One region of the Lactiplantibacillus sp. 30.2.29 genome, then DNA from elsewhere that is predicted to be linked to it. Evidence: riboswitches for the same ligand, from Rfam matches in the RefSeq annotation. Region 1 holds a riboswitch; the other holds the start of a gene.
What was found. A riboswitch is a leader RNA that binds a small molecule or an ion and turns the genes downstream of it on or off. The one in region 1 is predicted to bind preQ1.
Positions count from the first base shown of each region.

Region 2: it holds a riboswitch for preQ1, as region 1 does, so the genes downstream of both, KGF65_RS10350 (nucleoside hydrolase) here and KGF65_RS05855 (QueT transporter family protein) in region 1, are expected to answer to the same signal.

Region 1 is NZ_JAGYGU010000008.1:22,592-30,454, reverse strand. Features, by position in the region: gene argJ (bifunctional glutamate N-acetyltransferase/amino-acid acetyltransferase ArgJ) at 1-972, shown strand, start outside; gene argB (acetylglutamate kinase) at 991-1,737, shown strand; gene KGF65_RS05865 (acetylornithine transaminase) at 1,734-2,891, shown strand; gene argF (ornithine carbamoyltransferase) at 2,896-3,918, shown strand; PreQ1 riboswitch class I at 3,975-4,019, shown strand; gene KGF65_RS05855 (QueT transporter family protein) at 4,028-4,534, shown strand; gene KGF65_RS05850 (peptide ABC transporter substrate-binding protein) at 5,578-7,200, opposite strand; gene KGF65_RS05845 (proline iminopeptidase-family hydrolase) at 7,216-7,863, opposite strand, start outside.
Region 2 is NZ_JAGYGU010000016.1:64,468-72,330, reverse strand. Features, by position in the region: gene KGF65_RS10370 (DUF1440 domain-containing protein) at 119-622, opposite strand; gene KGF65_RS10365 (ABC transporter permease) at 794-1,861, shown strand; gene KGF65_RS10360 (ABC transporter ATP-binding protein) at 1,877-2,554, shown strand; gene KGF65_RS10355 (ECF transporter S component) at 3,538-4,089, opposite strand; gene KGF65_RS10350 (nucleoside hydrolase) at 4,077-5,066, opposite strand; PreQ1 riboswitch class I at 5,087-5,131, opposite strand; gene KGF65_RS10345 (dihydrofolate reductase family protein) at 5,387-5,926, shown strand; gene KGF65_RS10340 (cation:proton antiporter) at 6,026-7,192, opposite strand; gene KGF65_RS10335 (YitT family protein) at 7,394-7,863, shown strand, end outside.

The DNA.
Region 1 (7,863 bases):
AACAGCGCCATCGCCAATTCCTGTACCGGTGCGCAGGGCTGGCAAAATGCCTTGCAAGAACAAACTTGGCTAGCCAATAAACTAGCCGTTGCCCCTGACTTGATTGGCGTGGCTTCGACCGGATTGATTGGGGCTCAGCTACCGATGGATAAAATTCAAAATGGCTTACCACAGTTGACACCGACTAAGAGCGATGCCGTGACCTACGCCGTTTTGACGACCGACAAACATCCGAAAACCGTCTGTGTGCAGTGTGAATTGAGTGGCCATTTAGTGACGCTGACCGGATTTGCCAAGGGGTCCGGGATGATTCATCCGAAGATGGCCACGATGCTCGGCTTTGTCACGACTGATGCCCAGGTAGATGGCGACGTGCTCCAAAGCATGTTAAGTACCAACGTGGATTCGACCTTTAACCAAATCACGGTCGATGGCGATACCTCTACCAATGACATGGTCGTAACGATGGCCAACGGGTTAGCCGACAATCCTAGCTTAGAACCCGGGACCACCGACTATGACATTTTTAATCAAGCCTTGCATTATGTCTTGGGGCAACTCGCCAAACAAATTGCGGCGGACGGTGAAGGGGCGACCAAGTTAGTCGAATGTAACGTGACCCACGCGGCCTCGGATGAAGATGGTCAAAAGATTGCCAAGGCCATCGTGGGTTCCAACCTCGTGAAGGCCGCCATCTTTGGCGAAGACCCGAACTGGGGCCGGATCATCAGTACGATTGGCGCGACCGATGCAGACATTGACATCGACACGGTCGATATTGAAATGAATGGGATTCCACTAGTTCAGGACAGTTTAGCGGTTGACTTTGACCTAGCCGCCGTTCAAGGGACCTTGCATGACAGTCAAATCATGATTGACGTCGATTTGCACCATGGCACGGCCAGTGGACAGGCGTGGGGCTGTGACCTGACTTACAACTATGTCAAAATCAACGCCAGCTACCATACTTAAACGGAGGTCTGTCACATGATGCAAAAGTTAATCGTAATTAAAATTGGCGGGCAGGCGATCCACCAACTACAACCAACGTTTTTTACCCAGTTACAGCACTGGCGCGACCAAGATTATCAACTACTGATCGTACATGGCGGCGGCCCAATGATTACGCAGCTGACGGATGAATTGGCCCTGCCAGTCAAAAAAGTCAACGGCTTACGCGTCACGGATGCCGCTACCCTTAATTTGACCAAACTAGCGCTGTTAGGGGATGCGCAACCCGCATTGCTGAGCCAACTCAGTCAACATGGACTACCAGTACTTGGACTGAATGCTGCCGACAATCAATTGTTGACGGGGGAACTCGTCGATTACCAACAGTTGGGCTATGTTGGCCGCATCACGGCAGTCGACGACAACCAGCTCAGTCATCTGTTGGCTCACCACATTGGCGTTTTGGCACCTCTGGCCCTTACAGAAAATGGGCAATGGTTGAATGTTAATGCCGATATGGCGGCGACGGTTCTAGCACAACAGTTACACGCAGAAAAATTAGTCTTGTTGACGGATGTTCCCGGCATCATGCACCATGGCAATTTGATGACGTCACTTTCGCCTCATCAGGCCCAGCGATTGATTCAAACGGCCGTTATCACGGCGGGCATGCAACCCAAAGTACGGGCGGCAATCGCCGCAATTCAGACCGGTGTCAAGCAGGCAGTCATTACGAATGCCATTGATCGTCCCGGTACAGCAATTATTCAGGAGGTGGCCGTATGACCATGCAACACGTTTTTCCAACTTACCAACGGTTCCCATTTGTGATTGAAGACGGTCAAGGCGTTCACTTGACGGACAATCACGGCAACACATACTTAGATTTCACGGCCGGTATCGGGGTCTGTAACTTTGGCTACCATCAACCCCAGATTCAACAAGCGGTCGCTGAGCAATTGACGCATATCTGGCATACGCCAAATCTCTATGAAAATGACTTGCAGGACCAAGTCGCCGGCTTATTGACCCACGGTGAAGACCGGTTGGTGTATTTTGCCAATTCCGGGACCGAGGCCAACGAAGCGGCGCTCAAACTCGCCCGCAAATATACGGGTAAGACTAATATCTTAGCCTTCCAACATTCCTTTCACGGCCGGACTTATGGTGCGATGTCGATGACGGGCAATCCCCACATTCAAGCCGGTTACGCGCCATTGGTCCCAGGAATTAGTTTTGCCCCTTACAACGATGAGGCGGCACTAGCACAAATCACTCCGGACTTAGCAGCGGTCATTCTAGAAGTCGTCCAAGGTGAGGGTGGCGTCTACACGGGTGAACAAGCCTGGTTACAACACGTTAATGCGAAATGTCAGGCAACCGGCGTCTTACTGATTATTGATGAAGTTCAGACGGGCATCGGCCGGACCGGTTACCGGATGGCGTATGAAGGCTACGGCCTGGACCCCGACATTTATACGGTTGCGAAGGGGTTAGCAAACGGGATTCCGGTTGGCGCAATGGTTGGCCGCAAGCAATTCGCGAGCGCGTTTGGTCCGGGTAGCCATGGCTCGACTTTTGCGGGCAACGCCCTCGCAATGGCGGCCGCAAACAGTGTTTTGACGCAATTGACCCCCGAGTTGTTAGCGGAAGTTCGTGACCACGCCGCAACCTTGTGGCACGCGCTTGAGACTCAGGTGGCCCCATTACCAGCCGTCAAACAATTGACGGGTAAAGGTTTGATGGTCGGGATTCATTTGGACGAGCAGCTGCCCGTCAGCCAGGTCATCACCCAATTACAAGCAGCCGGGTTATTGACACTATCGGCTGGGGATAATACGTTACGCCTATTGCCACCGATCGTGATGCAACCCGACGACTTATTAGCCGGAGTTGCCACGATTACGCAAGTCTTATCAGCTTTAACGACGGAGGTTTAAACCCATGAATAATCATTTTCAAGGTCAGTCATTTTTAAAAGAAATCGACTTTACACCCGCAGAATTGACCTATCTGATCGATTTTGCGAGCCATTTAAAAGCGCTCAAAGCCCAACATATTCCGCATCCTTATTTACAAGGTAAGAATATCGCGTTGCTCTTTGAGAAGACTTCGACACGGACGCGCTCGGCTTTTACGGTCGCAGCTAATGACCTGGGCGCGCATCCTGAATTTCTCGGTAAAAACGATATTCAGTTTGGCACTAAGGAATCGGTCGTTGATACGGCCAAAGTGCTCGGCTCAATGTATGACGGCATCGAGTTTCGGGGCTTCAAACAGGCTACTGTCGAGGACTTAGCGCAATATAGCGGCGTACCGGTATGGAACGGTCTAACGGATGACTGGCATCCGACCCAGATTTTAGCCGACTTTTTAACGCTCAAAGAACACTTCGGACATTTAAAAGGACTGACACTAGCGTACGTTGGTGACGGCCGCAATAATATGGCCAACAGTTTGTTAGTCGCTGGTGCCATGCTCGGTATCAATATGGCAATCGGCGCACCCGCAGCACTCCAGCCGGATGCCCACGTGACCGCGTTAGCACAACAGTATGCGCAAGCCGCCGGAAGCACCGTCGTGATCACGGCCGACCCGCAGCAGGCCGTGGCCCAAGCAGATGCCTTGTATACGGATGTCTGGGTCTCCATGGGTGAACAGGTCGATTATGGCGCACGAATCAAACAACTCTTGCCATTTCAAATTAACGCCGACCTGCTAGCGGCAACTGGCAAGGACACGACCATCGTCATGCACTGTTTACCAGCACTCCATGACCATCAGACTGATCTCGGTGCCAAACTCGGTGAACAATACCAGCTTGCGGCGTTTGAAATCACCGACGACGTCTTCCAAAGCAAGCAATCGGTCGTCTTCGAGGAGGCCGCCAACCGAATGCCCGCAATCAAGGCAGTCATGGCCGCAACTTTGGGCGATCTATTTATTCCCGACAGCATTTTTGCCTAGCTGGCTTGCGGGAAAGCTGAGGGCGTGCTACGATAATATTCGCTTTGTTTCATAATTAATACGTGGTTCGTAACCATCCCACGTTAAAAAACTAGGAGGAATCAAGCGGATGACGCAATCCAAAATTCGACCATGGATCATTAATGCCCTGGTCGCTGCAATGTATGTCGTACTATGTCTCGGTCCCGCAGCCTTCAGTCTGGCCTCGGGTGCCATCCAATTTCGGGTCTCAGAAGGCCTGAATCATTTGGCAGTCTTCAATCGCAAGTATATTTGGGGCATCGTTGCCGGGGTGATTTTATTCGACGCCTTTGGCCCAGGTGCCAGCCTACTTAACGTCTTATTCGGTGGCGGCCAATCCTTACTGGCCTTACTGATTTTGACTTGGCTCGCGCCTAAGTTGAAGACGGTGTGGCAGCGGATGTTACTGAACATCTTCCTCTTCACCGTCTCGATGTTCATGATTGCCATCATGATCACCATGATGAGCAGCGGCGTCGCATTCTGGCCAACGTACCTTACGACCGCATTATCCGAATTAATTATCATGAGTATTACCGCACCAATTATGTATAGCTTAGATCGCATCTTACACTTTAGTGACCGGATCCAATAGGTTAACTCGTGTCTAGATGACCTAAAAGACCGTTACAATACCGATTCATGTCGGTGATTGTAACGGTCTTTTTGAGTTGGATTGAGGATTGGAGCAAGGGCAACGTCGAAATCAAAGTCAAAATCAAAGTCAAAAGCGGCCAGCTGTGACCCGCTGGAAACGAGGCGAGTTAGCGTAAACCTGATTTGATAGTCGCGTCCTACACCGGCCTCCAGGAATTTCTGACAATGCTGGAACGCGATGGACACAGATTTAAGCCGACAAGCCCACGTCTTAAATACTGGTCTTCCACTAACCAAGCACAAAACGCTTGCTAAGTGGAATTTTATCGCTGAGCATTGTCAGAAACACCTTCCGGCCGGGGATCCTATTCGAAAGGCTGACGTGTGCGGACCTAACTTTTGATGAACTAGTCGTTGATTCTTAGTAACGAGTCATTTAGCATCAAACTCTAAGGTTAGTCTGAAGCGATCCCTAAGCTGTCATACGCTTCTTTCGATTTGATCAACCGTCAATATTACTGAACATTGTTGGTATTTTCCTTTTCGACTGAGATGGCCAAGTCCGAGATTTTACATGATTGGCGATGCTATCAGCTAGCCTCAAGACTGATTTTTTGTTGGGACTAGTTGATAATATTCATCCATTTTCTCAGTATTTAACTGTCATAATCATTAGCGATGCTGATTTAAAGTCTGTTTGAAGGAACAGTCTCCCAATATTCAGTGGACAATTGTGCTAAATTAAGTGGTTGCTCATCCGCCATTCGAGCGGGTTCCCGACTGGAGGGGCTGGCGGACAATGCTCAAGGGCGAAATTCTTCTTGTCCGGGTGGTCTTCCCGGGCTAGAAGAAGACTCGTATTTGAAATTGCGCAGTGGTCTTCTGCGTGAGTTCAAATCGATGTCCGCCCTGTTCCAGCGTTGTCAGCCGGCCCCGGAAGTCGGAATAAGGCGCGCATCGGCTGACGAACAGGACGCCAACTTGTCATGATTTAACCATGAATCATGACAAGTTAACTAGCACAATGCGTTACTTAAACAATTATTTGAAATACGCCCGAGTATAGTCGTTCTCGCCAACGGAATGGTAGCTTACGCCTTTCAAATTGGAATTAACGAGATGACTTTCCGTCATGTTATACAGTGGCACCACCGCAGCGGTTTGGTTCAGCCGATTAGCAGCCGTTCGCATGTTTTTCCAGTAAGCAGTTGTGTTCGTTGCATTTTGATTGTGCGCGGCACTAATTTGTTGGTTGAAGACGGTATCGTCATAGTGACCGTAGTTTTGCGGGTTGTTCTTAGTTAGGATGTCGAAGAACGAGACTGGGTCCGCGTAGTCCGCTAGCCACAGCGTATAAGTCATATCATAATTGCCAGAGGTGACGGCATCTCCGGATGACTTGGACGGCACCGCTGAAACGGTAACTTTGGCATTGTTTAAATGCTGCTTGACCGCTGCCTGAACGAATTGGTCAATGTTTTTGGCAACCGTCGTGTCATCGCTGACCAACTTCAAGGTGACTGAAGACCGGCCGAGTTGCTTCAATCCTTTGTTCCATAGGGCTTGGGCCTTCTTAACGTTATAGCGATAGCTACTCTGCGTTTCTGTACCAAAATCCTTGTTCGTGGTTGGGTCAGTCGTGAGACCAGGTGTCACGTAATTATAAGCAGGCGTCGAACCATCACTGAGCACGTTTTTCGTCAGCGTCTTCTTATTGAGTACGAGATTCAAGGCCTGCCGCAAGTACTTGTTATTGAGGGCCCGATTCTTCTGCATGTTCAAGCGTAAGTAATAAGTGCCGGCTTTGCTGACATGTTTGAGGTGACTATCATTTTGGACGCCTTGAGCCGTGACGCCGGTAACAGTCGCATCGTCTAGTTTACCTTGTGAAAATAGGTTGTGGGCAGTCGTTGAATCCTTGACGACCTGCATCGTCATCTTGTTGAGTTTGATTGATTGTTTGTCATAATAATATGTATTTTTTAGCAAATTCCAGGAATCGTTGGTGCCGTTCCAACCGCTAACTGTAAACGGACCATTATAAGCCATTTTAGCGCTGCTAGTGCCGTAATCCTTGCCATACTTGGAGACGACTTGATGGTCTTGCGGGAAGAACGCCGGCATCGTCAGCATTTTGCTAAGATAAGGCATCGCATGACTGAGTGTTACGCGTAAGGTGTGTTTGTTAACTGCGGTGACACCGAGCGTTTTGGTTGATTTGTGACCCGCTGAAATCTGGGCAGCATTCTTGATCCCTTCATAAATGTAACTATAGCCAGAAGTGGAAGTTGAACTGACCGACCGACGCCAAGCGGTGACGAAATCTGCAGCGGTAACGGGGTGACCGTTACTCCATTTAGCTGATTTCCTTAAATGGAACGTGTAGGTTTTACCGTGATTGGTAGGCTTAACGACTTTAGTTGCCATCGCACCTACGACTTGATTATGGGCATTCATCCGGTAGAGGCCTTCCATGGATTGTTGCAGCACGTTCCATTGGGTCAGCGTCGCGGTATTAGATGTGTCCAAGGAAGTCAGCTCCGTATCTTGCATTAAGTGTAACGTTTTTTGCGTGGTTGTCGTATTCGCATGGGCACGTCCGCAGGCGGCTAAGGGGGCGACTAATAACAAGCAACTCGCAATGACCATTGTCTTCATTTTCATATGCACACCTCCAAATTAATATGCCGTGAATTGGTCAGCTTCAACATCATGCAAATATTGATGCAAGTTGTGGAAGAACGCTGCCGGGTTATCGACGCTGTGACAATGACCGCCATCCGGTGTGAGTGTCAGCCGAGCGTGTGGAAGTGTTTGCTGCATGCGCCGGGCGACATTTAGCGGCATCGTGTCGTATTCGCCAAAGGTCAACAAAGTTGGGACGGTGATTTGATGGAGATTTTTCCGTTGGTCCCAACCATTTAGTGCACCGACCATCACGAATTCATTATTACCTTGAAAGTAATTGTAAACGGGCGTTGCAAGTGTCGATACGAGCTGTCGTGGCCCATTTTCTGGGTGTCGACAAACAAAGTGTGCATTGAGGACGTCAACGAGATGTTGATATTCAGGATCATCGAACGCTTCTGCTTTTTCGATGCCTTTCATGTAATCGACTTGGCTGGTGGAGAGCGTTTGTTGACGCAACGCATTAACGTGGGGCGCGTATTCCGCAATGTTATCAATCATACTCATGATAATGAGTCCCTTAAGATGTTGCCCATATTTTAGGGCGTATTCTTGCGCCAATAAGCCGCCCCAGGAATGACCGAGCAAATAAAAATCTTCCAATCCGAGTTGTTGGCGGACTTCCTCTAATTCGGATAG
Region 2 (7,863 bases), on a different contig from region 1:
ATTAGCTTGAATCATCACCATCATCAGTGCCAATTCAAGCTAAAGCTTTCGTATTTTAAGTTAACGTTCAGTCACCACGCACAAAACGTTCAAACTAGCCTACATTTTGACAACGTCACTATTTTGAGCGCGTCATCCGGTCGTAGACTGCTTCACTGACCCAGTCAGCTGTCCACATCCATAACACGTGGCCGATACCTTCAGAGACGTGTTCCGCCATCGGTTGATCCTTGGCAGCCGGGACCGTTCCCAATGCTGGCAATAGGATATGATGGAAGGCCGTCCAGACGCCTAAGCCATAGAGGGCACTACTGCCGCCCTTGGCTTGTGGATGTTTGCGAGCCCAGATACTGTAGGCGACCGCAAAAGTCGTTGAAAAACCAAAGTGCATCACATAGCTGACACCCGGCAATTGCTGTCCCGAATAGGTATACGTCGCATGCGTTAAACTGGCAGGGACGCCGATTTGTTGCAATAATTGTTGTGGGGGATTGGTTTGGTCCCGTTCAGGCGTGCGTGGCGGTAACACATTCTCCCACCCTAACTTAACTAGACCAGAGATAATGCCACCAGTAACCCCTGCAATCACGGCGGCCCGGTGGTTAAACTGCTTCTTGACCATTAATAATTACCTGCCTCTCTATTCAATAAGTTAATCATACCAGCCTTTGGAACCATTTCGAAATGATTTATCTTCTGTTTTGAATAAAAAGTTTGCTTTTTAGGGAATCAGCGTGCTAAGATAAAACCATTCATTTATCACTTGATAAACGAAATTAAGGGAGGAATCGCAATGTATTTAGGATTAAAAGAAATGGGGCATGAAAAGCTGCGCTACGGCTTACTCAGTGGCGTTTTGTTACTGATTGCCCTCGTCGTCTTCATGCTGGCGGGACTGGCAAATGGCCTTTCCAACGGTAACCGTCAAGCGGTCGACCAGTGGCATGCTCAGACCGTGTACTTGAATAAAGACGCGAACCAGACCCTCTCTGCGTCCCAGCTTAAGTTGGCGGATCAAAAGCACCTGACCGGCGATGATATCGCGCCACTAGCCAGTTTGTCCGGAACACTTCGGACCACCAACAACCGACTCAAGACAACTGCCAGTGCCTTTGGAACGACCCGCGACAGTTTCCTGATGCCTAAGGTCCTGACCGGCCATAAAATCAATGGTAAAAACCAACTACTGATTTCTGCCGCACTCAAGGATAAGGGCTACCACCTCGGGCAAAAAGTCCGCATTGGGACGACCGACCATTACGTCACAATCGTCGGAACCTTTAAAGCCAGCACTTACAGTATTGCACCAACCGTTTATACCGATGTTGCGACGCTAAACCGGCTCAAAGGCAATCCCGTGATGAGTGGTGACCAACAACCCGTCAATGCGTTCGTCACCAAGAAGAGTCACTTCAAGAACTCAAAACACGGCGACATGCAACGATTGAGCATCGCGACCTTCATTGAAAAACTGCCTGGCTACAGTGCGGAACAACTGACACTTAACACGATGATCTACTTCTTGTTCGTGATTGCTTTGGCCGTCATCGGGATTTTCATGTTCGTTTTGACCTTGCAAAAACAAGCCTTGTTCGGTGTCTTAAAGGTCCAAGGTATCGGAACCAAGCACATTTTAGCCGCCTTACTCACGCAAAGCGTTGCGATGGCCATCATTGGTATCGGGATTGGCTTATTGATAACGGTTGGTCTCGCCCAAATCATGCCGGCTGGTTTACCGTTCGCCATTGATTGGCCACAATTCGGTATCTACAGCATCGCGCTACTCTTAGCGGCCGTGGTCGGCGCCCTGCTTTCATGGCGGACCGTTGCTAAAATCGACCCAGTCGTCGCCATTGGATAAGGAGGAATCGTTAACATGACACAACCAGTCTTAGCTTTAAAAAATATCAATAAACAATTCGGTCACGGTCATACGGCAGTCAACGCCCTAACTGACGCCAACTTCGAAGTCAGTGCTGGACAATTTGTGGCCATCATCGGGCCATCCGGTTCCGGTAAGTCGACCTTCTTGACGATTGCGGCCGGCCTCCAAACGCCAACCAGCGGGCAAGTCGTTTTAAACGGCCAGCCACTGACCAATCAGACCGAGAAACAACGACTCGCCTACCGGTTTAACGAAATTGGCTTTATTCTGCAAAGCTCCAACCTGATTCCGTTTCTCACCGTCCGTGAGCAGTTCAAATTAGTCGACAAAATGGCAAAACGGAAGTTCAACCAATCAGGTACGGATGAATTACTAGCTGAATTAGCCTTAACTGAGGTCCGCAATGCTTACCCGAGTGACCTCTCCGGTGGTGAACGTCAACGGGTCGCCATCGCCCGCGCACTCTACAACGACCCCAGCGTTATCCTCGCCGACGAACCCACTGCCAGCTTGGATACCCCGCGTTCAATCGACGTGGTCAAACGCCTCGCCACTGAAGCCCACCAACACAACAAGGCGATCGTCATGGTGACCCATGACCAACGTCTCATTGACGACTGCGATGTGGTGTATCAGATTGAAGACGGTAAAATGAGCCGGCGCGATTAGTTGCCGTGCGCTCTTGAAAACCCGTTGTTCACTATGAACACCACATCCGATACTAAACGACGTCTCAATCTGAGGCGTCGTTTTTTGAATACAACGAATTTCATCTGCCTGTTTTTTACTGCCGTCGCTGTCCCAGTTCAATACCGTAAACTTCAATGGCAACTAGTCTTGAATTCAGTTGATAAAATTACCTAATACTTAGAAGAGATTGCCGAAAAAAACGCCAAATTCTCAACTCACCGTGGAGACATCGCCCAAAACCACAAAATCAGACCTCAAAGTGGAGATAAACACCCATTTTGAAGTCTGATTTCACTTTGGAGCGGTGAACGACAAATCAGTAATTTAATCTTTCAGCAGCCACGTTTAGAACTCAAGGTTTTGCTACGTCAAGCGACCAGAGAAAATTCTAACAACTTCAGTTAAGTCGCTCGTCTGATGGCACAAGCAAGAAAGCTTAGCTATCATTAGAAACTAGTCTTATAGTTGACTATCAAAATGACCGCGGCTAAGAATCAACGACTAATTCAATAAAAAGTCGAGTGCGCACACATCTGCCTTTCGAATACCATCCCGGCTGGAAGGTGTTTCTGACAATGCTCAGCGATGAAATTTCACTTAGCAAGCGTCTTTTGCTTGGTTAGTGAAAGACCAGTATTTAAGACGTGGGTTGTCGGCTTAAATCTGTGTCCATCGCGTTCCAGCGTTGTCAGAAATGCCTGGAAGCCGGTGTAGGACGAACAAAACGACAGCTTTACGCTAACTCGCTTTGTTTCCAGCGGTTCTTAGCTGGTAGCACTTGAGCTCCAAAAATAGCACAATTTAATCATATTTAATCCTAATTGATAACAGTCACGCTTTCAATGATGTCGGCACGGATTCTTCACTCGTAATATTGCCGTGCAAAAAAGCCAGCTCAAGTGAGGTCACCCGAACTGGCTGAAGATCATTTTTAGCGATTAATATTTTTATATCAAACGGCTCTAATTAGCTTGTGGTAATTTGTAGCGTAAGGCGCGATACACCAGCGCGACCACGTATACCGTAATAAAACGGTCGAGGTAATCAGTACCCACCTGAATCAAGAACACTGCCAGTGGTTTTGCCATTCCAGTCCCTAATAACAGTTGGACTAGCATGCTGGAACCTGACGACGTGATGCCTTGAAATAGGATCACGGTAATTGCCGTCGACAACAGTGTGCCGGGTAACGAGATGACCGCCGCTAACCACCAGTTAGACCACCATGTTCCCGGTTTGACCCGCCGGTAGAGCAGACCAGCGACTAGCCCCGTCACCAATTGAACTGGCATGAAAAATAGTGAGTATAAATCAGTCGTGGCACCGACGATCACACCCGTCGCACCACCAGCCAGCATCCCACCGAGTGGCCCAAAGACCGCCGCAGCGAGGACCGTGCCAATCGAATCAAGGTAAATCGGTAATTTTAGCATCAGTGCAATGTTACTCCCGACGAAGTTCAAAGCGATGCACAGCGCTAGTAAGGTAATCGTCCGCGTCTTTATTTTTCGCATGGCGTCACCAATTGGTTCAGGACTTGGGTCAAATCAGGCTCGGTCGCCCCGAATACAGTCGTCAGGAATAACCGCCAGAATGCTGGGACATCAACATCCGTCATAATTTCACTATTAGCCGGCGTGTGCCAGAAGTCATGGTCATCGACAATCGACTGACCGCGGGCAACCCCCGTCGTCGCCACCGTCGTATAACTTTCGAAGCCCGCTAAAATGGCCGGGTCAATCATCGCAGCCACGGCTAACGGATCATTGATGACGCAGCCAATCACCCGTTCGTACTGCCAGTGGAAATCAAAATAGAACTTGGTGATTTTTTCGACAAAGGATCCTAGCTCAGGATTGATGTCTTTAATATACGTCAACAAACTCGGCGTTAAGACGATTTTTCGCGTGACATCTAAGCCGACCATTTGAATCGGGACCGGCATTAAATCAAAGACGACTTTGGCCGCATCCGGATCACACCAGAAATTATATTCTGCCACTGGTGAACAATTGCCATGACTGCGATAACTGCCGCCCATCAAGGTAAACTGTTCGACTTGTTCAAATAGTTGCGGGTCACGCTGTAGTACCGTGGCAATATTGGTCAGTGGTCCCAATGCCAGAATTGACGTGGTCGGTGCTTCGGTCAGTGTATCCACAATAAAGGAAACGGCATCCTGAATCGGCCGAACCGCTGTGACTTCCGGAATCTGGCTATTCCCGAGGCCATCATCACCGTGCGTGTCTTGTGCACTGGTGTACGGCACTTCCAGTGGACGGTTGGCGCCTAAGTAGACCGGAATATCCAATCGGTCTGCCAAATCTAAAATTTTGAGGGCGTTTTCTGCCCCGATGTGGGTGGGCACGTTCCCACAAACGATCGTAATCCCAATCACATTAAGTGCCGGTGATTTTAATGCCAGTAATAAAGCTAAACTGTCATCGATTCCGGGATCGCAATCAATAATAACGTTACGAGTTGCATTCATTCTCCTACCTCCGATTACTGAAGTTCTTGGTTTTTTATTCTGGGCAGTTTACGAACCAGACCAGCAGATTGCAAACAATCATGCTGAATTGTATGAAATGCTAGTCCAATTATAGCGGAGACGACCGTAATTGGAAACCACCAAAACAGTACTGTTCACGACATTCAAGTGGTTAGAACGTTTCGCCGGTGCTTGTGCCATTTTCCGCGCCACCCACTCGTCCATTAATTATGCAACTGAACTTTTACCGGAGTTCAGTAAGTGTAGCGCTGGAAAACATGGTACAATGTGACTACTAAAGATAAAGTAGGTGTCGAATCATGCGTAAAGTTCAGTTTTATGGGGCCATTTCAATTGACGGTTACCTTGCGACTAAAGATAATCGTCTCGACTGGTTATTCCAGACGCCCGGCGCTAACGATGCCCCTACCGAAGCGTTCATGCAGCAAGTTGATACGGCCATTATGGGTCGCCATACTTACGAGTACACGATAGAACAAACGACCGATCAGCTCATCAATCCTTACAATCCAGCGACTCGCAACATTGTGATGACGAGCCAGCCGCAACCAGGTGACGAGCGCACGCAATTCACCAACAGCCCGGTTGCAGACATTGTTCAAGACCTCCGACTAGCGCCCGGTCGTAACATCTGGATCGTTGGTGGCGCCGGCGTCTTAATGCCACTACTCGCCGCGGACCTGATTGACGACCTCTACATTCAAATCGCACCGATCATCCTCGGCACTGGCATTCCACTGTTCACTGCCGTGGCGCATCAGCAACGTTTTGAACTGGTCGCGACCAACCACTATGACCAACTCGCTGAAGTCCATTTTCAACGACTGCCAACTGAATAGCATGCAAAAGACCGATTTGGCAATCATCGCCAAACCGGTCTTTTCTTCAAATCCATTTGTATCAATTAACGGCTAATCGGATAACGACTGACCACAGACTCAAGCAGCTGCCTGCCGTTTAACTGCCCCACGCAGGAGCAACGGGGCAATCAAGGTTGTCAGAATAATTGCCGTGATAACTGCCGAATACCGGTCAGCTGACAACAACTTTCCTTGATACCCAATCTGCGCAATAATCAGCGCCATTTCACCCCGCGAGACCATCCCGGCCCCGATTTCATACCCACTCAACCAGTTGAAGCCGGCTAAACGTGCACCAATTCCGGCCCCGAGTAATTTCGTGATGATTGCCGCAATCGTAATCACGACAATGAACCAGAAATCGCTCAAGAAGCCTTTAAATGACATGTTCAAGCCGATGCTGACGAAGAAGACGGGGATGAAGACCGCATTCCCAATCGGCTGGATATGGTCATCAATGACCTCGTGATAATCGGTCTGACCAACTGCAATACCAGCGAAAAATGCCCCAATCACGGCACTCAGGCCAATCATATCGGCTAAATAAGAGAGGCCAAAACAAATCACCAGCGACATCAGCGTAATCGACGTCGGCACTAATAGTGCATTCCCGACCGCCATCAAGTGTGGCACGACCCATTTGACCACGAAGAACAAGGCAATGAAGAACGCCAGCTGAATCGCTAACGACAACCCCAGATTCGTCGAGGCGTGACTCCCTCCACCGCTGACTTCACTACCGAATAGGCTAATCATCAGACTTAAAATCAGCACGGCCAGTACGTCATCCACGACGGCCGCACCCAAAATCGTGGTGCCTTCCTTACCATCGAGTGCGCCAAGTTCTTTCAACACGGCCACAGAAATGGAAACCGACGTCGCCGCAAAGGTCACGCCCAAAAACAAACTTTCAGTGGCATTCAAATGAAACATCTGACTGCACCAATCAATGACGCCGACGGGCAAAATCACCCCCAGCACGGCGACTAACAGGCTGGGACGCCAATATTTTTTTAATAACTGTAAATTACTTTCCAACCCGGCCATGAACATCAAAATGATAACGCCCAGTTCGGCGAAGTCCTTGATGAAACTCGTGGCTGAGACCCAGCCGAGCACAGCGGGACCCAAGACGATACCACTCAATAACTGACCAATCACGGCCGGTAAGCCCATGCGGACACTCAAATGGCCAGCGACCGCGGTCACGATTAAAATTAATGCTAAACTACCAACGTAATCCATAGAACCTCCTAATTCCCAAAAAAGACACGTCAAGAAGCGACTACCCAACCCAAAAGTAGTCCGCATTCTTGAAGTGTCCTTCAACCGTAAAAACTATTCGTGGAACTAGTATAGCATATTTTCATGAGTCTGGCCGTGACAACTGCTCGTGAAAGCGGTTATAATGAGTTTACATTCTGTTAATCGAAAGGTCGCTTCGTCGTGTTGAATATTCCAGATTTTCGTCAACGTTTTGGTTTCTTAATTTTTTCCATCTTACTTAATTCTGCCGCTAATGCTCTGACGATTTCAACTAGTCTCGGGAGTGCGGTCTGGACTGGCTCCAGCGTTAACCTCTCCGACTGGACGCATATCTCACTCGGAACGACACTCCTCTTATACGGCGTGGTCGTCACCATCCTCAATCAACTGTTATTGGGGCATTTTGACCGGCGCCGCTTTATTTCTAATCTCCTATACATCGTGCCGTTTAGCTACCTCGTGCAGTTTATCGGCTATTTCTGGGATTGGCTGAGAATTCCGGCACTCCCACTGATTCCGCGCCTGATTCTCAACGTCTTAGGCTTGTTAGGGGTGGCCGCGGCCGTGTCCATTTATCAACGGTGTAATTTAATTCAACATCCCAACGATGACTTATCGTACATTTTACGGTTCCGGTTCCTCCACGGCTC